One region of the Vibrio tasmaniensis genome, then DNA from elsewhere that is predicted to be linked to it. Evidence: predicted binding sites of a transcription regulator. Region 1 holds the regulator's gene; each other region holds the start of a gene.
The links. Region 1 encodes PurR, which represses purine synthesis genes. Its sites were predicted from a motif close to TNANGNAAACGTTTNCNTNA; they were not measured.
Positions count from the first base shown of each region.

Region 1 (7,609 bases):
CAGTAAGCCCAACGTATGCAGAAGAGCTGAAAACGGAGTTAGGTAGCCATGGCATGGCAGCAGAGTTCCAACATCGTTCGGCAGACTTATTTGGTATTCTCAACGGTTGTGATTATGGAGCTTGGAACCCGGAAACAGACGCTTTCCTTCCTCGTAAATTCAAAGCGACGAAACACAGCATGACTCGTGGGAAATCAGCTTGTAAGCAAAAACTGCAACAAGATGTTGGCTTACCCGTTACCGATTGTGCGGTTTATGGCATGGTTTGTCGTCTGACCAACCAAAAAGGCGTTCATTACTTACTGCCTATCATCGAGCAGTTCTTGAAAAACGAATTGCAGATCGTGATTGTCGGTACTGGTGACCCGGTTTTGGCGAGTCAATTGAAAGAGCTATCCGCACTTCATTCAGACAAGTTCTCATTCGTAGAAGCCTACAATAATGAGTTGGCGCATTTGGTTGAAGCGGGTTCTGATTTCTTCTTGATGCCTTCTGAATTTGAGCCTTGTGGCTTGAACCAAATCTACAGCATGGCTTACGGCACTTTGCCTATTGTGCGCTCTGTTGGCGGTTTAAAAGACAGTGTGAATGATTACGATCAGGATCCAGAAGTCGCGACTGGGTTTGCTTTTGAAGAGCCAACACCGCAAGCATTGCTATCGGTATTGCATCGTTCATTACTACTTTATGCTCAAAATCCATCTGAAATTAAGCGGGTTCAACTTTACGCGATGCAACAAGACTTTAGTTGGGAAGATGCGGCCAAAGAATACTTGGCCATGTACCATTCAGCATTTTAACTTGTTGACTTAGCTTTAAAATTAGCTGGCGGACAACAACAGCTCGTAATAAATGAAGGCGCTCTAATTGTAGAGTGCCTTTTTGTTTCCTGGTCAGATCACATCACGTTTACGAAGAGAAAGCTTGCAAACTCATTTTAGTCAGGTAGAAAATGTGGTCAGGTATTCACATGACTAGTGTTGGGTTTGACACTATTATCACTTAAAATTCTTCATTGCGTGATATCCTTAGTCATCGCCTTGTGATGAGGCTTAGCTCCATAAATAAATTAAGCGATAGGTATGTCTGAGAGTTTATTATTTCATAAAACATTTACTCACCCTACGAGCGATGAGTGGGTTGTGTTTGTGCATGGCGCCGGAGGCAGTTCCTCCATTTGGTTTAAGCAGATCAAAGCCTATAAACAGCATTTCAACTTGCTTCTCATTGACTTGAGAGGGCATGGTAAATCAGACAATATACTTAAAGATCTGATTTCGAACCGTTATACGTTCAAATCAGTAACGCTCGATATACTTAAAGTGTTAGATCATCTAAAAATCCGATCCGCACACTTTGTAGGCATGTCTTTGGGTACGATTATCGTTCGCAACGTGGCTGAATTGGCGGCAAGCCGAGTACGTTCTATGGTGCTTGGTGGTGCCGTTACTAAACTTAACACTCGTTCTCAAGTCTTAATCAAATTAGGAAACTTGAGTAAGCACATCATTCCTTATATGTGGTTATATAGCCTTTTTGCTTATGTTGTGATGCCGCAAAAAAGTCAGAAAGAATCACGTCACCTATTTATCCGCGAAGCTAAAAAGCTGTGCCAAAAAGAATTTAAACGCTGGTTTATTCTCACGGCTGATGTCAATCCATTGATGAAGTATTTTAAAGACAGAGAGTTGCCGATTCCGACTTTGTATTTGATGGGGGAGCGCGATTACATGTTCATCAAGCCGGTTAAAGAAATGGTCGAAGCGCACGAGTCGAGCGAGTTGGTAGAAATTGCCAACTGTGGGCATGTATGTAATGTAGAAAACCCTGAAGAATTCAATCAACAATCTATCGCTTTTATTCAAAAGCAAATTCAGTGATTCTCTAGGTCCTTGATCAGAACATACTTGAATAGAATTGAAATAAAAACGGGAAGCTAATAATAGCTTCCCGTTTTTTGTAGGAGGAGGTATCTAACCGAATGGTTTATGGTCTTTAGAGCTTCCCTATTCAGGTGAAGCAGCACCACACTGCCAACAAGAGCCAAATTGGGCTTCATTAACTTCATGACACTTTCCACAACGCCACTCTTCATAGATGATCGAATCTTGCTGTTTTTGGTAGTCATTGACGATCGTACGGGCTTTGCTAGCGAGCTCTGGCTCATATAACCATACGTAAGGGTCTGTATCCTCAGTAAATGGGATTTCCCCTTTTAAACCAAACAAACCCTCACCACGGACTTCACACGCAATATTCTCACTTTCTAACAATCCACAGATGATATGAGCTTCTGTCGGATTCGATGCACTGAAGATTTTCATTGAAATAGAACCTTATTTGGCTGCATGCATTATTTAGCTATATAAGTTATTTAGTTATATTCGCTACTCAGCGACAGGTGCTGAGCGAAATTTATTCATCAACCATTTGGCAATAATTGGGAACACACCCAGCAAGGCAAATGACAACAGTACTGAGGGAGACACGATACCCGAAAGTGAATCAATTTCTGCGAGTTGAGTTCCGGCATTCAAGAAAACGGCAGTACCCGGCAACATCCCGATTTGACTTGTAATGTAGTAACGACTCACCGACATCGGTGTTAGACCCATCAACAGATTAATAAGGAAGAATGGGAATACGGGAATTAGACGCAGAGAAAACAAGTAAAATGCGCCGTCTTTTTCAACGCCTTTATTGATGGTGGCTAGCTTGTCACCAAACTTGGTTTGGATCCAGTCACGTAACAAGTAACGGCTACTTAAGAAGGCGAGGGTTGCACCAATGGCACTCGCGAAAGACACCAGTAGTAAGCTGTTCCAGAAACCAAACAGCGCAGCCCCTAACAGCGTAACAACGGCAGCGCCAGGAATTGAGAAAGCCGTAATCATGACATACGCGACAAAGTAAATAGCGGCAGCGGCAATGAAATTGCTCTCGATGTAGTCATTTAAAACAGCTTGTTGGGCTTTTGCATTTTCAAGCGTGAGGTACTGGCCAAAATTGACGCCTAACAAGACGATGGTTATGACCAACACAACACCCAATATCATTTTCTTACTCATTGGTACTTCCTCTAAATTTTCAATGCATACCATTAGTTTTTCAATGTATACCATTAGTATAGATAGACAGGCAAAGCATAGGATAACTTTCACCAGATATAAAAAAAGCCGCAAAAATGCGGCTTAGTTATCTAGATAATTTGCACTGACAATGTTAGTTGACGCTATTGATAAGCTCTTCACGACGTTGCTGCGGTATAACAGACCAATGTGTACCATTGATCGCGCCTTCTAGTGCCCACAGCAGTTCAATACTGACAGAAGACGCATGCGATTCTTTGATGGCGTTAAATGCGTTTACAGAGCCAGATTCATATAAACGTTCTACAGAATCAATTCCTGCCTTTTTCAACATCCGCTCAGTGGCGAGTCGAAGATTAGGCAGATCTTTGAGTCGAGTTGGTTTAGCAGAAGATTGTTCAGCTTTCTCTTCTTTAGCAAAACCTAGAGACGTAGTCGCAAGCTGCAAGATTTTTTCTTGGTCTTGCCATAAGCTCTCAGGTAAAGCGAAATATTTAGTAACGACAGGGAAACCACGTTTTTTGTAGACGTAAGGTTGAAACCCTTGTTGTTCGAATTGTTGTGTTGTGCATTTGTCAGCTCGTATATGCAACTGGTCATTCACAACCAGGGCAAACATTGTGTCATCAGCAAAAAGCCCGAATCCACCAAACATTGAGCGTGACTTAATTTTTCCTAGGGGCTCAAATAATTTCATTGAGTCCTTTAGTATCGGTTTATCCATGTTATTTATCTCGGTGTATTTGAACTACGCCACCAAATAAGCAGGTCCGAGAGATTAGCAAAATGTTGCAATTAAATTGTCAATAGGCTGTAAATTACTAAAGTATTAGTAGTTACTGCATTTTGCCATCGGTAACCCCGCTACCATACCAACGAGTGGTTTAGGCCGGAAGCTTTGCGTCCCACTTTTTCAAGTGGTTTGCCCTGTGCGTGACTGGGTTATTAGAATAAAGTTTTTGTTGAATTAGGCTCACACTTCTTATTTCAAAATGTGACGTTGCTTCAATTAATGATCTTTGAATTATGCATGCAAGTGCACTTTGTTTGTTGAGAAAAAAAACGCACCTAAAGGTGCGCTTGATTAAACTAAACTCATTACATCAATTAATTTAACGTTTTAACTGTACTTCGCTCAACAATTTCAGGGTGCATTTCGAAGACGCGTTTTTCGTGGTCTTTGTCTTTTATACGCTCTAGTAGTATTTCGAATGCATTTTTACCAACACGGCGCTTAGGTTGGTGAACCGTCGTTAACGGTGGAGAGAAGTATTCAGCCAATTCTATGTTGTCGTAACCGATCACTGAGATATCTTCAGGAATACGAATTCCTTTTTCTTGCAATCGGCTCATCAAGCCTAATGCCATGGTGTCGTTAAAACAGAATACAGCAGTAGGGCGATCTTCCATCTCGATGATTTGGTCGGCAGCAATTACAGCTGTGTCACACTCAAAGTTGCCTTCAATGATCATATTATCATCACCGGCAATCTTTGCTTCATTGAGTGCGCGTTTGTAACCGGCGATGCGCTCAACACATGCTGCTTTGTCTAAGTGGCCACTTAAACATGCGATCTTGGAGTGACCGCGCTCAATAAGGTATTTGGTTGCTAGGTAGCCACCTTCTTCAGAGTTATCGATGATCTTATCAGCCTGAGAGCTTTCAGGGCCCCAGTCCATGATAACTTTAGGGATGTCTGCGTGACGGTCTAACATCTCTCTTAGTTCTTCAGTTAGGTCAGAACACATAACTAAGATGCCATCTACACGTTTCTCTGCAAGCATGCGAATGTAGTCACGTTGCTTTTCGTAGATACCGCCCGTATTACACAAAATCAAAGTGTAACCTTGACGGTAGCAGTAGCTCTCAACACCATCAATAACTTCAGAGAAGAACAGATTGGTTGATTGAGTCACTAACATACCGATAGTGCGTGTTGTATTGCACTTCAGACTACGAGCAACGGCACTTGGCGCATAGTTAAGTTCGTCTACGGCTTTATTAACTTTTTCTTGAGTCGCTTCAGCAACAAAGCGAGTTTTGTTGATTACGTGAGAAACGGTTGTTGTTGATACGCCGGCTAAGCGTGCGACATCTTTTATAGTGGCCATGTTTTTATCCTAATTAGAAGCTACTTTCCCAAAGTACGGAATGAAGTAGCCGTTAAGCTACCTAACTAAGAGCTTAAATTTGTAGGGCTCTTTGGGTACTAAAGTGCTAAAAAACAAAAAACCGCTATTGAGCGGCTTGTATTAACACCAAAATGCTCTGAACTTTACTAAGTGTAGCATTTCGTGAATGTTTCATATTTTATCGTTTGCGGTCACAATTTTAGACTGACTAGAAATTACTCGCAATAAAATTCACCCAGAAATCCGGGTGAATGGTCACAATTCTATTGAATTTATTTATCGATTCGTCAAAAAAGCTTATTCGCCAGCTAGGTATTGAGTGTCCAGTTTACAGAATGCCAATAGCAGAGATGAGACTGAAGCGTAGAAACCGAATGGGTCAACGTCATGACATTTAACGTTGAACTTTGGTACCCAAGTAAGCAGTTGCTGTTCGATAAATTGTTGTTGAACTGCGAAGGATTTTTCTAGTTCTTCTTCAAGCTCGGTTTCGTTCGAACGAATGATGAGATTACCTAGAAAGTCGAGTTCGATAGCAATGTGATCAGCTGGCTCTTTTAGGTCTTGGTTAACCACTAAGTTGTGTTTAGCCATGATCTCTTCCATATCTTTTGCTGGCTTATCGTTTAAAAGGCCAGTCTTGCCGATATACATAGAAGCGTAAGGAAGTGCGCCATGTTTATCTGTTTTTAAGAACAAGTCACAGAAGTCAGCAGACAATTCTAATTGAGCATCTTCACGTGTTTGTAGACGGTTTAGTGCATCCACTAAGCTATCAATCGCCGGCTTTAGTGTTTCATTTTCGCCTAAGCCTGTAAGGAAAGAACGAATTTCAACAGAGTGGTAGTGATCAAGTTCTTCTTGAGTGAGCTCTTTAGCGAACAAGCGTGATAGCCACCAGTATATTTCTGCTCTTTGCTCGTTGAACGCTTTCGTATCTTTCATTTCTTAGATCCTGATTGAGTCTTGTGGTGTGTGTATACCGAGCATCGTCAAGTGATTTGGGTATAGGTACACCAAGGCTGAATAACAAGGTTATTTGCGAAACGCAAAGTGACTCGTTAGTAGTAATACCTATATTGAATTGCGATGGGCGACAAATAGCAAGGTTTAAGATTGTCTTGTATCAAAAAAAAATCATGTTTCTGGCTTTTATCTTCTGTAGTACTAGAATTGTTACGAGTTATGAATAGAATGGTCAATGAAACTATTAAATAAGAAAAGTGGTGTAGATGAGCTATCACGTATTAGTCGTAGAAGATGATGTGGTAACCCGCAGTAAACTGGTTGGATATTTCCAGAATGAAGGTTACACAGTGAGCGAAGCTGAAAGCGGTGCTCAAATGAGAAAAATGTTAGAAGAAAATAACGTTGACCTCATTATGTTAGACATCAACTTGCCAGGCGAAGATGGATTGATGCTAACTCGCGAATTACGCAGTCAATCAGACATTGGCATAATTTTAGTTACTGGACGCACGGATAGCATTGACAAGATCGTTGGCCTTGAAATGGGCGCTGATGATTACGTTACTAAACCTTTCGAACTTCGCGAGTTGTTGGTTCGAGTTAAAAACCTCTTGTGGCGCATTTCGGCGGCTCGTAAGACAGCAGCGGTTGCGGTAGAAGAAGCAGGAGACGAATCTGTGGTTCGTTTTGGTGAGTGGACGTTTGATATACCTCGCCGTGCATTAAGTAAGAATAACGAGCCGGTGAAATTGACCAAAGCGGAATATGAACTGTTGGTTGCGCTCTCTTCTTACCCTAACCAAGTTTTAAGTCGTGAACGTATCTTGAATATGATCAGCCATCGAGTGGACGCGCCGAATGACCGCACTATCGATGTATTAATTCGCCGTATGCGTGCAAAAATGGAGTTTGATCCTAAGAACCCACAAATTTTTGTGACGGTTCACGGTGAAGGTTACATGTTCGCTGGTGACTAACTTTCCTTTGGATACCGACTATAGTCAGTAACGATACTTGAAAGTAAAAAAAACCGAGACATCAATGATGCCTCGGTTTTTTTGTTACTGAACTTTTTAATTGTTTATCATCGGAGTACTGCTCTCGACAGGGTCATTACTTGTGTCTAGCCAATCTCGCAAGCTTTGCCAAACTAATCCCATCGTCTCATGCCAATAGCGCTCAGTCTGCTCGAGATAGATAGCCTTAGGCATATACTTATTCCATGGTTCAACAATGCCTTCTTGTGCAAGGTAGTTGGTTGGTGCTGGTAATGGTTTCATGCCCGCGGCATTGAATTCATTAAGGGCGCGAGTCATATGGCTCGCTGATGTCACGAGCACCATTTTCTTATTCTTAACGAATGCAGCGGCTTGGCGAGCTTCTTCCCACGTATCTTTCGCAGTTTCAAGCAGAATGAT
Region 1 is NZ_AP025510.1:1,182,717-1,190,325, forward strand. Features, by position in the region: gene glgA (glycogen synthase GlgA) at 1-800, shown strand, start outside; gene OCV44_RS05530 (alpha/beta fold hydrolase) at 1,083-1,880, shown strand; gene OCV44_RS05535 (putative signal transducing protein) at 2,007-2,324, opposite strand; gene OCV44_RS05540 (TVP38/TMEM64 family protein) at 2,388-3,068, opposite strand; gene OCV44_RS05545 (TfoX/Sxy family DNA transformation protein) at 3,223-3,813, opposite strand; cyclic di-GMP riboswitch class I at 3,941-4,026, opposite strand; gene purR (HTH-type transcriptional repressor PurR) at 4,197-5,201, opposite strand; gene torD (molecular chaperone TorD) at 5,520-6,167, opposite strand; gene torR (two-component system response regulator TorR) at 6,455-7,168, shown strand; gene elyC (envelope biogenesis factor ElyC) at 7,265-7,609, opposite strand, start outside.

Region 2 (7,609 bases), 1.2 Mb from region 1:
ACAAACCTTGGTAACAGCGACGAAGAACTGGCTGCTAGGGCAGAAATTTTGGCACTGCAAGCCAACTGGAACAAAGCGATTCAGTACTACACGCAGGCAAGCCAAATCGCGGAACTAGGCAGCCTAAAACAAGCACGTTATGACGCTCGAATCGACCAACTAATGATACAGCGCGAACGCTTCTTATCGTTGCAATAAGTATATTGACTGGCAGCGAAGTTCATTGCCAAAATACAAAGAAAGCTCAACGTTACACAATAAGAAGCCACTCAGTTGGCTTCGACTGAACGATTAAATCAAAAATAATAATGAGGAAGAACCATGTCTGTCGTGATTTATCATAACCCACGCTGCTCAAAGAGCCGTCAAACTCTCGAACTGCTTGAAGCAAACGGCGTACAACCAGAGGTGATCAAATACCTAGATACGCCTTTGACTGTTGAACAGCTGAAAGTGCTTTTCACTCAGCTTGGTTTTGAGAGTGTTCGCGAGATGATGCGTACCAAAGAAGCGGATTACAAAGAAGCAAATCTTGGCGATGCATCAGTGACTGATGAAGATCTTTTCACTGCGATGGCAACGAATCCAAAACTGTTTGAACGCCCAGTGGTAGTTGCGAACAACAAAGCAAAAATTGGTCGTCCACCAGAACAAGTACTAGAGATTCTGTAATTCAATATGAGCATCAACATTCTTGTTCTCTACTATAGTCGACACGGCAACACCCAAGCATTAGCAAGGCAGATTGCGCGAGGGGTGGAGTCCATCCCGAACTGCGAAGCCATGCTAAGAACAGTGAACGACGTGTACACGATAGAAGAGCAGCCTGATTCGCGCTATCAACCAGCTGACCCTATTGCGACCTTACAAGAGCTCCGTTCTTGCGATGGTTTAACACTAGGTAGCCCAGTATGGTTTGGTAACATGGCTGGGCCTATGAAGCACTTTTGGGACAGCACGACATCACTGTGGATTAATGGCGATCTGATCGATAAGCCAGCTTGTGTCTTTACCTCTTCTTCATCATTGCATGGCGGACAAGAGACCACACAGCAAAGCATGATGTTACCCCTGCTTCATCACGGCATGTTAGTCGTGGGCATCCCCTACTCAGAGCCTGCACTGCACACAACTCAAACCGGTGGCACACCTTACGGTGCAAGCAGTACCGGAGAAAGCGCTTCGCTTAGCAAAGAAGAGATGGAGTTAGCGCAAAATCTAGGTAAACGCCTAGCGCGCATCGCGTTAAACCAGAAGGGAATTTCTCAATGATGTATATGCCAGATAAGGCTATGTCTCCCAAAACCAAGCTATTTCGCTACCTTGCTTTAGCGGGCAACTTGTCGCTTTTATTCTGGGTCGTTGCTTGGCAAATGACACTTTCACCACACCCGCATCTAAGCAATGTAACACTGGCGATTGCTTGGGCTATACCGCTGTTACTACCATTACCGGGAATTTTGGCAGGTAAGCCTTATACGCATGCTTGGGCGAACTTTGTTTTAATGCTCTACTTCCTACACGCGTTAACTATTATGTATGTAGACGGTGGAGAGCGCTTGTTAGCCGCTGTAGAACTGCTTTTGACGACTCTAGGCTTCGCAGGCAATATATTATTTACCCGTTTTAGAGCCAAAGAGTTAGGCATCAAGTTGAAGCGCCTTTCCGAAGTAGAAAAGAAAGAGAAAGCTAAATTCGAGCAATAATATTGATTCGATGTTTTTAAACTGAAAGGCTTTTAAACTGACCGCTTATAAACAAAAAACCCTGCGAGACTTATCTTGCAGGGGTTTTTTCATGATTTCATATCGATCTGTCTGTCATGTCGGTAGACGATTACGAGCGAACCCATTCGTATACTAAGCTTGGCTTAGCGTGTACTGGTGCTGTGACTGGTAGCGCTTCCTCATCAGATTCACCTAGCGTCACCTCTGCTGTATTTGTTAGCTCAGCATCTGTAGATAACTCACTGCCTTTAATCACTTGAACGCTTGGCGTAGTTTCATTGCCCATCGCATCAGTAACAACAGCAGAATCATCGCCTACAGACATAATGTTATCTTGCGCTTCAAATTCTGGGCTCACTTCAGGTTCGATATAAGACTCTTCAACCTTCGCGACTTGGCGAATGCTTTCAACTTCTTGTTCAAACTCTTGTTGGGTCGATAACAAATGAATTCGGAACGTCACTTCATTGTTTTGAATTTGTAGAATATCTAAGCTTGCCACCGAGTTTAGACGCTTCAGTGCATTCTCCAATTGGAAGAAGTCTTGAGCATTATTCAAACTGATAAACTGAGTTAAAATCGACTCTGATGATTCACTTGCTACAACAACAGCACTTTTGCCTGCGTAGTAGTTACTGATTTGATCAACCAATTTCTTAGAAGTCGTCGCACTGTTACCCGATACCGAACCACTTACCGGTGATGTTGGTGCGCTCGTCAGTTGGTTTGGTTTTTGATCATACAAAGTCCAGCGTAATCCAGAAGACTGTGCCTTAATCACCAAAACAGCATCAACAGGGTAACGTTGACTCGCGTTGCTAATCGGTGTGACAAAGCTGCCCCACAAATCCGAGGTAGCCACTCCCGTAACATCGTCAAAATCACCAACAGGAAACATCAAAGGCAAACCGCGCTCTTTCGCATTGGTTTGTAAACCTGCCGCTAATTGTGAGTTGGAGTGTTCCCACACAATATTCTTGTCGTAGTTCTGCTCTTCCACCAGCCAAACAAGGATATTTGAGCGAGTATCAGGCCAATACGGTAATTGTGCTTGAGTCAGTAGTGAACGGATTTGGGCACCGTTAAAACGCATGCGCAATGTTGATTGGTCATTGCTTTCGCCAAAACTCATTTGAGACATGTACTGCGCACTCTTACGCATCGCCTTTTGAATCGTCTCATTCGAAGCTACATCCGTTTGGCCCGTCGCACGTATCAATACCTGCTCCATGCCAGTATTTCTTGCCACTTGTTCTGGTTGTTTGTCTTCAGCGTTAATCGCAACTTCAGCACTAAAGATATCTACTTGAGTTAGGGCATAACTCGGAGAGGCTAATAGTCCCATCAACAACAATGCTATGTAGCGCATATTGATCCTAATATTCAAAGCTTGTGCCTTGATGATAAGCAACTATGGATTGAGGGGCAAGGTCGTTAGCACCCACTGTGTTTAATAACCACAAAATATCACCTGACCATGATAAATCGTTCACTTGTAAACTGAATTTTTCTTATTTTGATAGAGATAAACATAACTAATATAAATAAATTTGATCTATCTGACATAGCAACCGATTGCCAAGTGATAGAATCCCGCGAATTTTATTTTTCGCTTTTCATATAACGACCATTTTTAAGGACATAACATGAAAAATGCTCTGCAAGGTGCGCAAATGCTATTTGTCGCTTTTGGTGCACTTGTACTGGTGCCCCTGCTGACAGGCCTTGATCCCAACGTAGCGCTCTTTGGTGCAGGTATCGGTACCCTTTTATTCCAACTTATTACACGCCGTTCAGTACCTATTTTCCTTGCGTCTTCTTTTGCATTCATCGCACCTATCATGTTTGGCATTCAAACTTGGGGTGTAGGTGCAACCATGGGCGGCCTTATGGCGGCAGGTGTTGTGTATGTATTAATGGGTGCCTTAATTAAGGTACGTGGTGTAGCCTTTATCCACAAACTGCTTCCCCCAGTCGTAGTTGGCCCTGTAATCATGGTGATCGGCTTAGGTCTTGCACCTGTTGCGGTAAATATGGCGCTAGGTAAAACGGGTGATGGCGCTGTTCAACTTATTGATGCAGACGCCGCGTTATGGATTTCTTCTATTTCATTACTGGTAACGATTGTCATCAGTGTGTTCTCGAAAGGCTTTCTTAAGCTACTGCCGATCTTCGGTGGTATTGTTGCAGGTTACGTAACGAGCTTGGTATACGGCGTCGTTGATTTTACCCCTGTCGCTCAAGCAGCTTGGTTAGCACTACCAAACTTCACAGCGCCAGAGTTCAACATCAACGCTATCTTCTTTATGGTGTTTGTGGCAATTGCGCCAGCCGTTGAGCACGTGGGCGACATGCTTGCTATCTCGAACGTAACCGGTAAAGACTACCTTAAGAAGCCAGGCTTACACCGCACAATTACTGGTGACGGCGTGGCAACGATTGCTGCTTCTATGTTAGGTGCTCCACCAAATACAACCTACAGTGAAGTAACGGGAGCTGTAATGCTGACCAAAGCATTCAATCCAGTGATCATGACTTGGGCTGCAGTAACAGCGATTGTTCTAGCATTAGTAGGTAAGCTAGGCGCTCTATTACAAACGATCCCAGTTCCTGTGATGGGCGGCATCATGATTCTACTGTTTGGTTCAATCGCAACAGTTGGCCTAAACACTCTAATTCAGAACAAAGTTGACCTACACAAATCACGCAACCTTGTGATTGTCGGCATTACTTTAGTCTTCGGTATTGGCGGCATGGCATTTGGCATCGGTGACTTTAGTCTACAAGGTGTAAGCTTATGCGGCATCGTGGCAATTCTGCTTAACCTAGTTCTTCCAGAAGAGTTAGGCGATAACACTGTAGTAGATAAAGCTCAAATCGATTAATAAATCGGTAAGGGGAGATTCAAAAGAATCACAACCTAACAAGATCAAAAAAGGAGAGCATCGAATGCTCTCCTTTTTTATTAATACGGTTAATTCAGCGAGTTAAAGGACTGTTTAAAGTCACTTAAGCTGAAGCCGAATTACTTAGTACCGAAGATCTTATCACCAGCATCGCCAAGACCAGGAACAATGTAGCCCTTGTCGTTTAGCTTCTCATCGATTGCAGCAGTGTAAAGCTCAACATCTGGGTGCGCTTTTTCTAGTGCAGCGATGCCTTCAGGGGCAGCAACAAGTACCAGTACTTTAAATACTTTACAGCCTTGCTCTTTTAGAAGGTCAAGAGTTGCAATCATAGAACCGCCAGTTGCTAACATTGGATCAACCACTAGAGCAATACGCTCATCAATGTTAGATGCCAGCTTGTTGAAGTATGGTACAGGCTCTAATGTTTCTTCGTCACGGTAGATACCCACGACACTGATTCGAGCACTTGGCATATGCTCTAAAACACCATCCATCATGCCTAGACCTGCACGTAGGATTGGCACTACTGTTACCTTTTTACCTTTAATTTGGTCAACTTCTACTGGGCCGTTCCAACCATCAATAGTTACACGTTCAGTTTCAAAGTCTGATGTCGCTTCGTATGTTAGAAGGCTACCCACTTCTGTCGCTAGCTCACGAAAACGTTTAGTACTAATGTCACCTTCACGCATCAGGCCAATTTTATGTTTTACTAGCGGGTGTTTCACTTCAACAACTTTCATTTCCAACTCCGGCAATATTTAAACAAACCTGTAGATTATACACGAACTGTGGGGTTATTTCAGAATCTTTATTCTAATAAAAAAAACCGCGCAAACGTTTGCTCTTGGTAATCAAGCCCTGTTAGAATAGCGCCGTTTTCACATCCAACTTAAGTTCGAGGACTATCCCGTGAGTGGTAATACTTCTTCTCTAAGCTACAAAGACGCTGGTGTTGATATCGACGCAGGTAATGCACTAGTAGACCGTATTAAAGGTGCTGTTAAACGCACTCGTCGCCCTGAAGTAATGGGCGGTATTGGTGGCTTTGGCGCCCTATGTGAACTTCCAACGAAATACAAAGAGCCAGTACTTGTTTCAGGTACTGATGGTGTTGGTACTAAACTTCGCCTTGCTTTGGATCTGAAAAAACACGACACCATTGGTATCGACCTAGTGGCAATGTGTGTGAACGACTTAATCGTTCAAGGTGGTGAGCCGCTATTCTTCCTAGACTACTACGCAACAGGTAAGCTAGATGTAGATACAGCAGCAGATGTTGTTTCTGGTATTGCTGAAGGCTGTGTTCAAGCTGGTTGTGCACTGATCGGCGGTGAAACGGCTGAAATGCCAGGTATGTACGAAGGTGATGACTACGATGTAGCTGGCTTCTGTGTTGGTGTTGTAGAAAAAGCTGACATCATTGACGGCACTAAAGTAGCAGCAGGCGACGCACTTATCGCTGTTGGCTCAAGTGGTCCACACTCAAACGGTTACTCTTTAATTCGTAAAGTTCTAGAAGTTTCTGGTGCTGATAAGAGTGAAGAACTAGAAGGTCGCACTATCGGTGAGCACCTACTAGAACCAACTAAGATTTACATTAAATCAGCGCTTAAGATGATTGCTGAGCATGACATTCATGCTATCTCGCACATCACAGGTGGTGGTTTCTGGGAAAACATCCCTCGCGTACTTCCGGAAGGCACTAAAGCAGTGATTGACGGAAAGAGCTGGGAATGGCCTGCTATCTTCAACTGGCTACAAGAGAAAGGTAACGTGGAGACATTTGAAATGTACCGCACTTTCAACTGTGGTGTAGGCCTAGTTGTTGCTCTACCTAAAGATCAAGCAGACGCTGCTGTTGAACTGCTGAAAGCCGAAGGCGAAAACGCTTGGGTTATCGGTGAGATCGCAAACGCTGAAGCTGGTGAAGAGCAAGTAGAAATCAAATAAGTGATGCATTCGCTTATTTAGTTAATAGATGAGGACCTAATGGTCCTCATTTTGCTATTAAGCCCACAGAAAACCTTGGTTTATGTAGGTACATTGTAAACAGTTCAGTTAATCAATCGCATGACCCACTCTATGAAAAACAGCCATTCTATGAATAACAGTCACTCTAAGAAAAACATCGTCGTTTTAGTCTCAGGAAGCGGAAGTAACTTGCAAGCAATTTTGGACGCCTGCGAGAGCAATATGATTGATGCTTCAGTTAAAGCTGTCTTCTCAAATAAAGCAGAAGCTTTTGGTTTAGAGCGAGCGAAAACCGCAGGTGTTGACGCACATTCTGTGAACCCAAAAAACTATGGTTCACGTGAAGAGTTCGATCATGAATTGATGATTCAGATCGATGCTTACCAGCCCGATTTAATCGTACTTGCGGGATACATGCGTATCTTGAGTTCAGAATTTGTTCGTCACTATGCCGGTAAAATGGTCAACATCCACCCTTCCCTGTTACCTAAATACCCAGGCCTACACACCCACCAGCGTGCCATTGATGCACAAGACAAAGAGCACGGTACAAGCGTCCACTTTGTTACCGAAGAACTTGATGGTGGCCCTGTAATCTTGCAAGCTAAGGTGCCGGTATTTGAAGATGATGATGCTGACATGTTAGCAAGCCGAGTACTGACTCAAGAGCACTGTATTTACCCGATGGTTTGTAAATGGTTTGCTGAAGATCGTTTATCGATGGTAAACGGGAAGGCTGTCTTAGACGGTGAAACATTAGGTACACACGGTTACGCAGAAGAGTAATTAATAAGGTTGTTCTCCCAGAGTAAATCACGGAAGAATAAGCCTTAAAAAACAGAAAACAAAAAGGCCGCTCACTGACTTATTAGTACAGTAAGCGGCCTTTTTTAATCAGGACAAATAATAGTATCGACTAGATTAGCTCAATGGTTCAGTAGGCGCTTGGCTTGCCACCTTCTTCGGAGCATAAGCGACATCTTCCAACGCTTGGTGGTT
Region 2 is NZ_AP025510.1:2,387,489-2,395,097, forward strand. Features, by position in the region: gene bepA (beta-barrel assembly-enhancing protease) at 1-198, shown strand, start outside; gene arsC (arsenate reductase (glutaredoxin)) at 322-672, shown strand; gene wrbA (NAD(P)H:quinone oxidoreductase) at 679-1,272, shown strand; gene OCV44_RS10730 (DUF2069 domain-containing protein) at 1,269-1,706, shown strand; gene OCV44_RS10735 (DUF2066 domain-containing protein) at 1,837-3,096, opposite strand; gene OCV44_RS10740 (uracil-xanthine permease family protein) at 3,374-4,612, shown strand; gene upp (uracil phosphoribosyltransferase) at 4,753-5,379, opposite strand; gene purM (phosphoribosylformylglycinamidine cyclo-ligase) at 5,549-6,589, shown strand; gene purN (phosphoribosylglycinamide formyltransferase) at 6,710-7,396, shown strand; gene OCV44_RS10760 (class II glutamine amidotransferase) at 7,532-7,609, opposite strand, start outside.
Region 2: a site for PurR is predicted at 5,466-5,485, ahead of purM (phosphoribosylformylglycinamidine cyclo-ligase). Genes of this name have one in related genera too.

Region 3 (7,609 bases), 130 kb from region 1:
ATGTGAAACTCGGTCTCGATGAACAAACCAAATACACACCAGAAATTGAGAACATTAACTTTGAGCTATGGTTGATAGAGCAGCTTGAAGTGTTAGGCGTTACGGATGTGAGTGAGTTGGAAATGTTCGACCATGCTGATATTCCATTCGATGGTATCCCTACTTGGATCTATTCAGAGTTTTCGGAAAAATACCCGTTTTCATTGAGCCTTGCCGACTTGCAACTTGAAGTAGAATACCTGCCAGCACGCAAGCTGATTTACGTTCATTATCAATCGGGCAGTCGAAAGTTATCGCCAAAACGTTGGGAGCTACCGACATGGTCTGGGTGGCGTATTCAGTACAAAAAAGCGAGTCGGATAATTGATATTAAATAGATAGATTAGTTTTATCTCTAAAATATTAATCAAATAGGTGCACATATGTTTTTTCAGAGCTTATTTTGTTACAAGTTTGATTTTTATATGCCTTTTTAACCAATCAAAAGTTCATAAAAGACTATTCTTCTATATCCTATTGCTATAAAGAAGGAGTTGGTGGATATTGAGTATATTGTGTTGTCAAAGTGTCGGGGGACATCATGGATAAACAGACAGAGACGCGTGTAGAGTTTGATTACACAACATTTCTTGGCGCCTCATGCAGTAAAAAATGGACTTTTCTGGAAGCACTAACCACAATTGCGCCGGTATTCAGTACCGTCTGGCGAGATAGCATTAAAGAGCTCGCAAGCCCTGAAGATCGTTTATGGCAGATGGCATTGAAGTCGATGTCGACGCGTAAAAGTGATGAATCAAACATTGTTACCTTACTCAAGCTAGCCAAGCTAGAGGGGATCAATGAACTCAAAGTTGCTATGCCATATTCTCTTGAAGAAGAGCAGATCGAGTATATTGAATCGCGCAGTCATTTGGTGATTGCCGAGAATACTGGAGAAGAGTTTACTATCAAGCTGTGATCTTTCAGTATTGCTTAGAGCTTAGAGCTTAGAGCTTAGAGCTTAGAACATATAGCTTAGAAGCGAGCTCAAAGAATATTAAAAATCGTACACGTAAAAAGGGCCTCAATAATGATGAGGCCCTTTTAGTATCTGAAACTTGTGTTTAGAAGCTTTCTAGCTTTCTAGAATGAAATCAATCAATCAGTCGACTAGACCATAGTCAGCACGCAGTACATCGATGATCTCTTGCTTAGGATTCTCACTCAGTACGATTTCCGCACCTGTGATTTTCGCTGCGATATCAAGATAAGTACGCGATAGAGACATCAATGAATCCAATGGAAGTTCATTGTCACGAGCTAACGCTTCACGCTCTGGCATACGTTCTTTGTTCAAAAGAATATCAGCATCAGGGAAGTAGTTAAGCAAGAACTGGCGGAAACCTTCTTTTGAATTCTCAACGATGTTGCCGTTGTTGTATTCCTTAGTGTCCCAAATGCGAGATGAATCTGGCGTACCGACTTCATCCATGTAGATAAGCTTTTCTTTGCCTTGAGCATCGTTCACATAGCCGAACTCAAATTTCGTATCGACAAAGGTTTGATCGACTTTTGCTAGCGCTTGGCTAATTACGTTGAAGCCTTCTTTTAGAAGTTTCTCGTAATGCGCAATGTCACTTGCTTGAGTAAAGTTGAATGCTGCGAAGTTGTCTTCGATGTTGTTACGCGTGATGTTCACATCGTCAGCTTCTGGAACGCCAGGAATACCTTTCAAAATCCCTTTTGTAGAAGGCGTGATCAGTAGCTCAGGCAATTTCTTGTCTTTCTCAAGGCCTTCTGGCATCTCGATACCACAGAATTCACGTTCGCCGTTTGCGTATGCACGCCACATTGAACCTGTGATGTATTGACGACAAATCGCTTCGATCATGACTGGGCGAGCTTTTTGTACAATCCATACGAACGGGTGAGGGATATCAAGAATATGACTGTCAGCGAGGCCGTTGTCTTTAAACAATTTGAACCAGTGGTTAGAGATAGCATTCAGAGCTGCTCCCTTACCTGGAACACCTTTAAGATTACCTTCACCACGCCAGATACAATCAAACGCAGAGATACGGTCACTGATCACCATGATTGCTAAAGGCGCATCTGGTGCTACATCGTAGCCTTTCTCTTTAATTAGTCGTTGGCTATCTTCTTCAGTTAACCAGTAGACTGAGCGAACCTTGCCACTGTGGACAGGTTTATCAGTACGGATTGGTAGGTCATCATTTACGGCAAGAACTTGATCAGCAAGGCTCATTTAGACATTCCTATCTTTTATCAAACGTCATACAGAGAAGTGCGGTGTGCACATGATTAGACGGGCATTATACCCAATCTACTATTTGCTTCCAGAGGAAAAGCAAACGATTGCTAAATATATTGTTTAATTAAAAACCCCCGCCTAACTATTCGCTAAAAAATTGGCGAATTGCAGGGCAGGGGAAGGCAGTATATTTGGACTGTGCTTTGGAGCTATGCTGTAAAGTTAACTTATGTTTGTTAGCTAAAAGATTAAGCTATGTTTTTGAGTCAACATGTTATTAATCCGCATGTTATTAAGCAAGGCAGGCGGTTTAGTGAATACGCTCTGAATTAGCATCTATAAAGAAGACTTCACACTGAAAGCGCATTCCTAATGTTCTTAGGTATTGCTGACTGAACTGATCAATCGAGGAGCTCGCAACAATCGCGCTCGCATTCTTAGAGCGAATGGCTTTCTCGACGGTTTCTACTTCTGTCATTTGATTAGAGGCTTTCATGTGGATAACACGATCACAGCAAACATTATGTTGCTGCAGCTGTTTAGCTGATGGTCTTGGTGTTTGAGCCGTAAACAGTAACCACTGATGTTGATTGGACAGCAACGCCATTTTGGCAAACAACGCTTCTTCGTTTGAACTTTTTGTTTCACGAGAGACGGATGTAAATGCGCAGTGAGTTAGCGAGCTAGAGTGTTGTGCTTTAACGTGAGCTGGAATCATTTTACTGTCCTTATATACATGCTGTATGTCTATACAGTAGTTTTTGTTGCTTATAAAATCAAGCGTTTTTTGAGGGATTATTGGACGATCTTGCTTGGTTAGGGCGGTGGTTTTTATTTAAGCAATTGAAAGTATTATAAAAATTAAATTCGAATGAATTTGTTGTTTTGTCTCATAAGTTGAAGAAATGTGAGCTTTATACAGGTGTATACAGTGGTTTTTACAGAAAAGTACTGTATACACCTGTCTAGAAGATAGAAGATAGAAGATAGAAGATAGAAGATAGAAGATAGAAGATAGAAGATAGAAGATAGAAGATAGAAGATAGAAGATCTAAAACCACAGGCACAAAAAAAGCGCCTTAGGCGCTTTCTTATATTTCACGGTGTTGCTTATCTCAATGTCGCTTGGGAGATTTTTGCTCTCATTTCCATTTCACCAATATTGAACTGGCGAACATCAATGGTTGCCATATCATTGCACTCTTTACATGCATGATGACACTTACCATCTAGGTAATCGTGCTTTTTAACTAGGCTTGGCTTTTTGCACCAATCACAAACGCCTTCTACTGTGAACATATTCTCTCCTCACCTGTTTAAGTCAGGTGTATTTTCGGCGCAAATTATGACACAAGTAAGACTCATTAGTTAATAGTTTGTTACTCGTTTTTGAGAGGGGGATCGATTGCAACACTAATAAAATCGATACATTTGTGACTATGGAAATCTAGTTAGCGAATTGATTTACGTTTTTGTAACACTCTTAAGGATGGTTTTTAGCGAATTGTTCAAACGTTTCATCTCTTCGTCACATCCATAACCATCTGGGTGATAGATTTTGGATAGCTGTTTATATCGAATTTTAATGCTTTTTTGATTCGGAATTGAGCTAGGTGTATAGCCAAATAGCGCGCAGGCTACTTGTAAATTGTTCAGGCTCTTGTCACTTTTCTGTTTTTTTAACTCATGGAACATGGTGTGCAGCTGACGTTTTTGTTGCTTAATAGTGAAGTCCTTTGAGCTAAGCTGTGCTTCAAGTGTCTGCTTTTGTTGCCCCAATTCACCCGACTTTAGAGCGTGTCTTCTTTTTGATATCACCAGAGTCATGATAATGCTGATAATTGAAATCAACACGGCCAAGGCTGAGCCAATCAGATAGTCTGAATACGTTAGGTTAGAACGTGTTGCTTGATATCTAGGGGGCAAAGAAGAAGGGGATCTACTTGCTCGCTCTGGATTAGATAGCTTCTGATTCGTGCTGCTTTCAGCAATGACGTTGTCATTGAGCTTCTCAATCGAAGAGATCTGCTTGGCACGCTGCTGGTTGAATTGCGCTTCCAGAATGCGATTGTAGCCATCTTCTGCATTAGGATTGTTTTTTAAGGCCGCTTCATACCATAACTGTGCTTCATCCAATGGTTTCAGGAGTTCTTTCTCTAGTGAGGATTCGTAGAGCTTTGCGACTTCGATAGGCGCGCGTTGGTTACCTTGCAAGGCTGATTTAATAAACCATTCCAAAGCAAGCTTATTGCTTTGTTCCACATCTGCTCCTGCCAAGTACCATTCACCCAGCCTAAATTGTGCATTGGCATTGCCGTTATCCGCTGATTGTGAGTACCAATAAAATGCATCGCTGGTGCTCAAAGGGACATCATTACCTGATTCATAAGCTTGAGCTAGTTGGTATTGAGAAACTGGATCTTGAGGTTGAGATTCTATCGAGAATGCCACGTTGCTTTCTGCATGAACAAAATGTGCAGCAAAGAACTGCATCGTGGAAAATATGAGGGCAAAAAATAGAGTTCTGAGAGGTGATGATGACAGAAAGTTTGATAGGATAAACAATAGATAAGTCTCGTAAAAAAGCCCAGAGTCGATAGTTCAGTATGAATACATTTATGTTGGTTAGTCGTATTACTTTAAACAAGTAACACGACGGTAAGCAACTATATAGAGGTTAATTCAATAGATAAAGACGAGCTGGGCTTTAATCGTGCTACTTAAGTGGCAAGATTTGAATTTCTACGCGACGGTTACAAGCACGACCTTGAGAGGTGTTGTTGTCACATAGAGGGTAACGTTCACCGTTACCACGAGCAATAGCACGGCCTGCAGCAACGTCTTGAGAGATCAAGAATCCACGAACCGATTCAGCACGACGCTCAGAAAGTACTTGGTTAGAAGACTCGCTGCCTGTGCTGTCTGTGTGACCTTCGATCACTAGGCTAGTGTTTGGGTATTCAACTAAGATACGCGCAACGCCGCGAAGTGTTTTGTGGATACTGGACTCTAAAGCGTAAGAACCAGAATCGAAGCCAATGCCGTTCTCTAGGCGAAGTAGAAGTTGGTTCTCACCTACACGCTCTACTTGAACGCCTGAGTTCATGAGTTCTTCACGAAGTGCAGCTTCTTGCTGGTCAAAGTAGTAACCGATACCACCGCCAACAGCGGCGCCACCTGCAGCACCGATGAGCGCACGCTTACGACGGTCTTTAGAGTCGTCGCCCGTCGCAGCACCAGCAACGGCACCAGCAATAGCACCGATTAAAGCGCCTTGAGTTGCGGAGTTAGTTTCAGATTCGCCGGTTGTAGCGTTTTGGCGCTGTGTCGCTTGACAGCCCGTTAGAGCAACAGTGAGTGCTAGGGCTAGTGTGATTTTTTTCAACGTATTTCTCCATCATGTACTTCTGTCAAACGCATGAATTACGAAAGACAACAATAAGTCCTATTGATGGTTTTTATCAATACGCTGAAGCATTGTAAAGTGGCTCTATGATTTAGTTATCTTTTTAACTGCTTGAGCACCAGCAACTGGTCGATTTACAGACAGCTTTCGACCTTTCTTTAAACCAACTTCATAGTCTGCGGTGAGGTTTTTCATCGCTTCTCTGAGTTGTTGTTTGAAGGTCTCACGGTCAATATTTTCAAACTCTTTATCAATGTAGTTATTGATCTTGTTGTTTGACTCGTCGTCTGGGGTAATAACAGGCAGTTTTTCAAGCGCACCTTCTACCCAACCTGAAACATAAGAGTTTACGCGACGTGTTACTTCTAGTGTCCCAGTTCCCGAGCCCGCAAAACTGTTTCTGAATTGGCCAGTATGCTCATTCAGTTCGCGATAAATAATATCGAACGCAAAAGCCGCGAAGATAGCGCGGTCGGCTTCACCAATGAATTCAACACGCTTGAGGCCTTTGTGATTCAGTAACACGGCCTCTACGCCAAACTTGGTGTTAATACCACGAATAACACGCAGCAGCGTCGAGCTGATATTTGCAGGTAACAGGTGACTGGACTGAGTTTTTCCCATCTTGATAAATTCAATATCGTCCTTTTCGAGACCATATTTCAGCATCAAGTTATGCGCCATTTTTATCGCATTGGCAGCTTCATTGACGTTCGCAGAATTTCCAAGCTCAAGACACTTGGCAATTTTCTTTAGGGCTTTTTTCTTATCCATCGACAACTTAATCATTACCGCAAATTTTTAAAAGTCCAACATTTTACATGTTTTGGCGAGTAACAGCAAAGTCAAAAGTCATTTGTAGGAAGGTGGTGAACGATTGTGAGGGTAAGGATAAGGATAAGGATATAGGAAGGAAGCGGCGGCTCCCGGACAAAACAAAACGCCATCAAGAGTATTGATGGCGTTAGTGACACGATTTTTAGGAAGTGCTAGAGCTTTCGCAAACTAGATTCCAAGTTCATCGAGTAAATCGGCTGCAGAATCGTTGCCTGAACTTTGCTCTGGCTGCTTTGGTTCTTGCATTTTTTTCTGAGTCGCTTCAAGAATGCTGTCTGGACATTCGTCTTCAGCGATTTCAAATTCTTCCAATTGGATGAATTCTGTTTTGTCCATTGCAAGCTCAAGGTAGAAAATGTTGTTGTCGGCAGTCGAGAAAGTAACACGACGAGCTTGCGGGCGATCTAAGTTAGTATCAACAGAAAGGTTCACTTGCTTGTTCAGCGCCAGCATTTTCGGTTGGTTTTGTGTGATGTTAGTTTGCAGTTCTTTACGGATTTTATTTGTAAAATCGCCAACCAACTGGTTCATCAACTCACCTAATACATCACCTACTTCGTCTGAAGTACAGCGAGTTCGTCTTCAGGCATGCCCATATTACGCATGTAATTTGTGTAGATCTCTAGCGCTGCTTTCGACGTAAAATTGATAACAACAAGACCTGAAAACCCGCCGTCGAACAAGACGAAACAACCAAAATCTGGCTTAAGACTTGTCTTGTTGATCTTTTGAACCATGGCTGAGTAGGACACCTGTGAAGCCGTCGCTGAAGTAAGTACGTTTGAGACTGATTGGCATAGCTTAAGAAGAATATCTTCAGTTGTGACTGTTTTGCTTTTTTTCATTGTTATTTGCTCATGGAGATGTCGTAAAAAAGTTATCTACTATCTTACTACTGAATTAAGACGAAAGTGACTATTTCTCCATTCTTGCACCGAGATTCTTATTTGATCACCTTTTTATATGATCTTAATAGTAGTAAAGTGACGAAATTCAAAGAAAAATATTAAAAATCTCAGATAACCCAATGCTGATAGGATCAGCGAAGTAGGGGCAGGAAGCAAATGTTACCAAGACTTCAACTCAATGCTGATGTCGATCCAGTTGTCGTACGC
Region 3 is NZ_AP025510.1:1,315,227-1,322,835, forward strand. Features, by position in the region: gene OCV44_RS06100 (helicase-related protein) at 1-377, shown strand, start outside; gene OCV44_RS06105 (hypothetical protein) at 581-958, shown strand; gene OCV44_RS06110 (phosphoribosylaminoimidazolesuccinocarboxamide synthase) at 1,142-2,245, opposite strand; gene OCV44_RS06115 (SulA-like leucine-rich domain-containing protein) at 2,562-2,969, opposite strand; gene OCV44_RS06120 (hypothetical protein) at 3,362-3,550, opposite strand; gene OCV44_RS06125 (tetratricopeptide repeat protein) at 3,716-4,816, opposite strand; gene OCV44_RS06130 (OmpA family protein) at 4,968-5,636, opposite strand; gene OCV44_RS06135 (DUF2786 domain-containing protein) at 5,742-6,431, opposite strand; partial or broken gene OCV44_RS06140 (DUF3334 family protein) at 6,663-7,339, opposite strand; gene ydiJ (D-2-hydroxyglutarate dehydrogenase YdiJ) at 7,559-7,609, shown strand, end outside.
Region 3: a site for PurR is predicted at 2,344-2,363, ahead of OCV44_RS06110 (phosphoribosylaminoimidazolesuccinocarboxamide synthase). Genes of this name have one in related genera too.

Region 4 (7,609 bases), 940 kb from region 1:
AAGATGGTATTGCGAAAGGCAAGAAGCACGCAATTATTGCTCTAACTGAGCTAATGATGGACGCGAACGAATTGGCTAAAGAGATTGAAACGGCAACAGGTCGTGAGACTCGCGCAACCGTTCTTGGTCACATTCAACGTGGTGGTCGTCCTACTGCATTTGACCGTGTATTAGCTTCTCGTATGGGCAACTACGCGGTTCACCTTCTTCAAGAAGGTCAAGGTGGTCGTTGTGTTGGTATCGAGAAAGAAGCTCTTGTTCACCACGATATCATCGACTGTATCGAGAACATGCAGAACCCAGACCGTTCTGAGTTGTTCCGCGTTGCAGAAGAGTTGTTCTAAGCCACGTTTAGCGTTCGCTTAAAAATATTAAAAACCGCTGATTTATCAGCGGTTTTTTTGTGCCTGTCGTTTGAGTTTTCACAAACGGCAGGCACAAAAAAGGCCAACCTAAGTTGACCTTTCATTTAATCTAAACGGTGAAGTTTAAATTAAGCTTTTGCTTCAGCTGCTGCTTTAGCGATAGCTGCGAAGCTTTTCGCGTCAAGTGCTGCGCCGCCAACTAGAGCACCGTCGATGTCTGGTTGTGCGAAGTAAGCTGCTGCGTTTTCTGGCTTAACAGAACCGCCGTATTGGATAACAACTTTCTTAGCAACGTCTTCAGATTTCTCAGCGATGTGTGCACGGATTTGAGCGTGGATGCGTTGTGCATCTTCAGCTGTAGCTGCTTTACCAGTACCGATAGCCCAGATTGGTTCGTAAGCGATGATAGCGCCTTCAAGAGCTTCAACACCTTGAGTGTTGATAACAGCGTCAAGTTGACGAGCACATACAGCAACAGTTTCGCCTGCTTCGTTTTGTGCTTCAGATTCACCGATACAAAGAACTGGAGTTAGGCCGTTCTCTTTTAGGAATGCGAATTTCTTAGCAACGAATTCGTCAGACTCAGCGTGGTATTCACGACGCTCAGAGTGACCGATGATGATGTGAGATGCGCCGAACTCTTTAAGCATTGCTGGAGACATGTCGCCAGTGAATGCACCGCTGTTGTTTAGGTCAGAGTTTTGAGCACCTAGAATGATAGCGCTGCCCGCTTCAGTAAGCGTACGCTCAGCAAGATCAACGAAAAGTGCTGGTGGAGCAACTGCTACGTCTACGCCTGTTACGCCTTCAAGTTCAGCGTTAAGACCGTTTAGTAGATCAACAACCATTTCTTTGCTGCCGTTTAGTTTCCAGTTACCCATAACTACAGGATGACGCATAGGAATATCTCCAAAGTATTTAAATAAATCGAATGTAAAAAAGTAAACTTTATTACGAAATAATATAACAGAATAATATCAACAGATCATGACTGTGGTCATGACTTTCTTGGATCTTACTCAATGGTCAGAGTAGATTTTGAGCAAATATCAGTGATCCGGCAGACAGAATAATAGCTAACTTCTCGGATTTTTCATCGTTAGTTGCTATTAAGGGACAAACGATTGCGTTAACAATAGGAAGTAATAATGCCGAATCTAGTTCTAGAGTACTCAAATTCAGTGGATGAGCGAGTGAATATCCAAGGTTTACTGGAAGACCTTCATCAAGTTACATTAAACTGTGGTTTGTTTGATGTACCTTCTGTGAAGTCTCGTTCACTGCGCTGTCATAACTGGTTGGTCGGTGATGAAGAGGACAATGTGGATTTTGTTCATATTAGCTTCGAGTTACTTTCTGGACGTACTGAAGAACAGAAAAGAGAATTGTCGCGTTTGTTAATGCAAACCTTACAAGAACAGGCAAGCCATATCCGTAGCCTAACGGTCAACATACGGGATATGGATAAAAGTTGCTTTCAGAAAGTGATTAACTAGCTAAAAATAATCAACTAACTAAAAGTGATTCACTAACTATTTGCTGCTAACTTTTTGGTAGCGTATTAACTTTTTGAGTGTTTTAAGATGTCGATGAAAGATTTACTGCTCTCTTTCAAAGGGAGAATTGGTCGTAAGACTTACTGGATTTGGAATATTTTCTACTATGTAGCGATTACTGGTTTTGCTTCTGGTATCTCTGTGTTGTTCCCTGCTTACTCTTACATTCTGCTGCCAGTCTTCCTATTGTTGCTAGTGATCCCAGATCTTGCGGTCACCGCTAAGCGCTGGCACGACCGCAACAAGTCGAACTATTGGTTACTGTTGAATGTGCCGCTAGTGCTAGGTCGTTTGGCTTCGCCAATGGCCGCGACTACCACAGAGCCGGTATCACCAATCCATATGGCAGCCACCGTTGCGGCGTTAGTGTGTGGTTTATGGATTTTGATTGAGTGTGGTTTGTTGAAAGGCACAGAAGGCCGTAATGACTATGGCGAAGATCCATGTAAATATTAACAATAAATAGATAAGAGGGAGCATCGCGCTCCCTTTTTTCTTTTTAATACTTTTGCACTTTTAATACATTTTAGGTTCTGTATTCGGCCTAAAAGGAACTACATTTTCCGGTTTAGATTCTTCAAAACTACAGCGACCTTCGAGTGCATCTTGGAATTTACAGAACTGACAACGAAGCTCTTGCATGAGCACGACATTAACATGATGTGGGTTTTTACAGCGACCGACCACCAAATCGATGTGACTTTGCTGAGCGCGCAGCCTGTCTTGCATGGTTTCTGAGGCCGAACAAATCATCTGCTCGCACATGTCGTGTTTGAATTGATTGAATGCTTTAGGATCGCTTTTTGCGAGTTGGACCAGTTCATCAAACGGGGGCAGATTTTGATCTGGCTGTGGCTGTGCCATGATTCCTTCCTTAGCATTAAGCATGTTTCATATACTTTAAGCTTAAGAAAGAAACCTGTACAAATTTTAATCTATCGTCATTTTCTCAACATTGAGACGGAATCGGTGGGTTAGTACTAGCTCTTAGCGCTTGGTATTACGATAAAGGCGTGGGCGTTAAGGTATAAGTACAGCGTCTTTCGCCGGCAATAATGTGTTCAGTGCGGCTTACATGGCACTCATTTTTGAGCAGCTCAGTGAAAACATTGAGCTCAGATTGGCATAGGCTAGGGCAACGAGTTGCTGCTTTGCAGATGGGGCAGTGGTTCTCAATTAAGATGTAGTGCTCATCATGTTCTTGAAGTTCGGCCATGTAGCCTTCATCTTCACGAAGTTGGGTGAGTTTTTCAAGCTTACTCATGAGTGAATCACAACCAGACAGTGCAGATTGATACTGCTTAAGGGTGTGTTGTTCACGCTCGGCAGCAACCTTAGCCAACCCTTCTTTACCAAACAGATTTTCTACAGCATCAATTACTTGAATAGTGAGTTCACCGTGTCGGTCTGAAAATTGGCTGTGGCCTTGTTGAGTTAAGGACCAATGGCGAGTCGGACGACCCACTTTTACTTTCACATCATGAAACGCAAGAGTACCGTCATCTTCCAGACTTTGCAGATGTTGCCTTGCACCCATTGTCGTCATGCCAAATTCTTCTGACAGTTGTTTCGCGGTTACCGCGCCTTGACGCTTAATGGTCTGTAAGATTTTGTCGCTTGTTTTCATACTATCTCTGCCTCATGAACTTTACCATTATGAGGCAAGGTATTTATAAAGCAAACCATTTACTATGAGGCCGGTGAAATGCACAGATTATTGATGGCCAATAAAACAAAAGGCTGATACTTGGTATCAGCCTTCGTGCGTTTTGTTGAACCTAGTTTTGGTTTACAGGATGTGACCGATTACTTCTGGGTCTTTACGCTCTAGGTAGTGGATAGATTTGATGCGGCGAATCGTACGACAGCGACCACGGATAAGCAGTGTTTCTGTGGTTGCGATATTGCCTGTGCGAGTGATGCCTTCTAGAAGGTCACCCTTAGTAATACCCGTTGCTGAAAACACAACATTATCGCTGCGTGCCATGTCTTCCATCTTCAGTACGATGCCCGCCGTTACGCCCATTTCTGCACAACGTTCTAGTTCAAGCTCACCGTGCTTGCGGTTCTCTTCTGTATCGCCTTTTACTTCATGACGAGGAAGAAGACGAGCGTGCATGTCACCGTCGAGTGCGCGAATGACAGCAGCAGAAACGACACCTTCAGGCGCGCCGCCGATGCAGTACATTACGTCTACTTCGCTATCTGGCATACATGTTAAGATAGAAGCTGCAACATCACCGTCTGGCACAGCAAATACACGAACGCCCATGGCTTGCATGTCAGCGATGATTTGATCGTGACGAGGCTTAGCCAATGTGGTTACTACTAGAGTATCGAGTGTTTTACCTAGTGCTTTAGCGATGTTTTCTAGGTTTTCTGTTAGTGGCAGTTCTAGGTCAATCACGCCTTTAGCGCCAGGGCCTACAACCAACTTTTCCATGTACATATCAGGCGCTTTAAGGAAGCTGCCTTTTTCGCCTGCAGCCAATACCGCCAATGCATTTGATTGACCCATTGCTGTCATGCGTGTCCCTTCAATTGGGTCTACGGCTATGTCGACAGCGTCGCCGCCCACACCTACGTTTTCGCCGATGTATAGCATAGGTGCATCATCGATTTCACCTTCGCCGATAACGATCTCACCGCTAATTTCGGTTTTGTTTAGTAGGCTACGCATTACTTCTACAGCAGCGCCATCTGCAGCGTTTTTATCGCCACGACCAAGCCACTTGTAACCAGCTAGTGCTGCACCTTCTGTGACACGAGAGAATGACATTGCTAAATCGCGTTTCATGCGGACTCCAAAATTATCAAAGGGGGAATAGAAATTTCGCGGCGAATTTTATCATATCCCAAAGGAAACGTTTGCCTTTTTGTTTTTTGGAGATTGCTCTCGATCAATTCGCAGTGGAAAACAGTTATTATTCATCAAAATAATCGGTTTGCCGTCGTGGTGGTAATCGTTCACGTCAATATTCGGTAAAAAGCGCTGTTTTTTTCATCGAATGGCGCAAAATATCGAATATATTGAGTGTTTATCCTTGCTCTGCTGAGTAGAATGGGGAAATAAGTGGAGTGAACCTTCACCATCAAACGGATAACTTAAAGGTAGGCCAGAATGTCTTTTGAAGTACTAGAGCAGCTAGAAGCAAAAATTCAAACAGCAGTAGATACAATTGCACTTCTTCAAATGGAAGTGGAAGAGCTTAAAGAAGAGAAACAAGCACTAGCAACAGAAGCTGGTGAGCTTAAAGCAAGCCGTCACGAGCTAGAGCAAAAAACTCAGCAAATGCAGGAAGAGCATTCAGCATGGCAAGATCGCATCCGTAACCTTCTTGGTAAAATGGATGACGTAGAGTAATCTACTCTTCAGATTTAAAAAACGCCCGCTACTGAGTAGCGGGCGTTTTCGTTTGTGTTCTTTGGCTTGTTTTATTATTTGAAGCTGAGTGAGCTACTCGGCCTCTTCTTCTTCAACATCCAGATCGAGTTCTACATCCAAAGGCTCTGCCGAAAGAATAATGCCAGTGTTGTCTGCGTAGAGATAATCTTCCGGTAAGAAGGTCACGCTGCCAAAGTTCACAGGTACATCTAATTCGCCGACACCTTCTTGGATCGCACCAACAGGGATAGAAGCCAAAGCCTGAATACCAAGGTTCATGTCTTCTAGCTCATCGACTTCACGAACGCAGCCGTAAACCACAATACCTTCCCACTCATTGTCTTCAGCAAGTAGAGCAATCTCAGCATCGATCAGCGCTTTACGCAGTGAGCCGCCACCATCGATTAACAACACACGTCCCAAACCATCTTGCTCTAATACGGAGCGAATTAAAGCGTTGTCTTCAAAACACTTTAATGTCGTGATCTGTCCTGCGAAGGATGCACGTCCACCGAAGTTGCTGAACATTGGCTCCACGACATCGACTTGATCCAAATATATGTCGCACAGTGCTGAAGTGTTGTATTCCATTAGTATACCTTTTGAACAATGAGCTTACTTTGAGTATATCGGTGCTTGATCCCTTTGCAATGATTAGTCTCATTTAACTCAATAGAGTTTGAGCTACGACAACCCCTGCAAACAATAGGTTAGTGACCAGTGAACATTTTACTATCACGGGCATCATGGGTGCAATCTGCGCTGGCTTTTCGGTTTCCCAAACGGCCTTACCGTGCTTATAAACAATAATAATACTCAGTAAAAACGGCAGGCTGATCCAGGCCGGTTTTTCTTGAATCAGAAGGTAAATAGCGAAAGAGGCAAGGGCGAGCCCAAGCAGTGCAAAATGATAGTGCTTGGCTTTGCGCTGCCCTAGGCGAACCGCCATGGTGCGCTTACCACATTCGCTGTCGTTTTCGATATCACGCATGTTGTTGATATTGAGCACCGCAACCGCCATCAACCCGCAGCCTAGTGCAGGCAGAAACAGGCTTGGCTCTACATGACCAGTGTGTAGGAAGTATGTGCCTGAAACGCCTAACAAACCGAAGAAGATAAATACCGATAAGTCGCCAAGGCCAATATAACCATAAGGTTTATTTCCCACGGTGTAAGCGATGGCAGCCATTATGGCTAATACGCCTAACGCGATGAAAGATAAGATGCTTTCAATCGAGGTTAAGGCGTGAAAAATAAGAATCAGCCCTGCGATCATGGTAAACACGATATTGAGGATGATGGCTTGCTTCATGGTTTGCGCGGTCACCGCGCCAGATTGCATTGCACGTGTTGGCCCTAGACGGTTTTCGTTGTCTGTGCCTTTTACCGCGTCGCCATAGTCATTGGCTAAGTTCGACAGAATCTGTAATAGAGTGGCGGTTAAAAAAGCCAATAGTGCGATTGATAAAGAAAAGTGACCACCGGCGAACGCTAAACTACTTCCTGTAAGAATAGAGACAAGTGCGAGAGGCAGAGTTTTTGGGCGTGCGGCATCAAGCCAAATCAGTAGAGATTGTTTCATCGTAGGTCTAATTCTTTGTAAGTCTTCGTTTCATACTGTGATTTGAGTATACGCCCATTTTTCGGGTAATAAAAAGCCCACTCGAAAGTGGGCCTTGAATTCGCTTATTAGCTGCTATTTCTTTGAGATAGAGCAATAAGTTGGAGTTTGGTGTGCTACAGGATGAAGCGGCTTAGGTCTTCGTCTTCTACGAGTTCGCCAAGCTTAGATATTACGTAAGCTTCATCAATCACCAATTTGCTGCCTGCTCGGTCTGTTGCGTCGAATGAAATCTCATCCATTAGGCGCTCCATGACTGTGTGCAGACGACGCGCACCGATGTTTTCTGTAGTTTCGTTGACACGCCATGCTGCATCAGCAATTTGGTTGATGCCATCTTCAGTGAACTCAATGCCGACATCTTCTGTTTTCATCAGGGCAATGTACTGCTCAGTCAGTGATGCCTTTGGCTCAGTAAGAATACGTTTGAAGTCGTGTGCTGATAGCGCTTCAAGTTCGACACGGATTGGCAGACGACCTTGCAGTTCAGGGATCAGATCTGATGGCTTAGCCACTTGGAATGCACCTGAAGTGATAAACAAGATGTGGTCAGTTTTAACCATACCGTGCTTAGTTGATACTGTGCTGCCTTCGATAAGGGGAAGCAGGTCACGTTGAACACCTTCACGGGATACGTCTGGGCCAGAGCTGTCGCCACGCTTACAGATTTTGTCGATCTCAT
Region 4 is NZ_AP025510.1:244,391-251,999, forward strand. Features, by position in the region: gene pfkA (6-phosphofructokinase) at 1-344, shown strand, start outside; gene tpiA (triose-phosphate isomerase) at 494-1,264, opposite strand; gene OCV44_RS01105 (5-carboxymethyl-2-hydroxymuconate Delta-isomerase) at 1,514-1,861, shown strand; gene OCV44_RS01110 (DUF805 domain-containing protein) at 1,949-2,377, shown strand; gene OCV44_RS01115 (DUF3135 domain-containing protein) at 2,438-2,785, opposite strand; gene OCV44_RS01120 (helix-turn-helix transcriptional regulator) at 2,922-3,548, opposite strand; gene glpX (class II fructose-bisphosphatase) at 3,711-4,718, opposite strand; gene zapB (cell division protein ZapB) at 5,043-5,285, shown strand; gene rraA (ribonuclease E activity regulator RraA) at 5,379-5,897, opposite strand; gene OCV44_RS01140 (1,4-dihydroxy-2-naphthoate polyprenyltransferase) at 5,971-6,888, opposite strand; gene hslU (HslU--HslV peptidase ATPase subunit) at 7,044-7,609, opposite strand, start outside.
Region 4: a site for PurR is predicted at 4,778-4,797, ahead of glpX (class II fructose-bisphosphatase). Genes of this name have one in related genera too.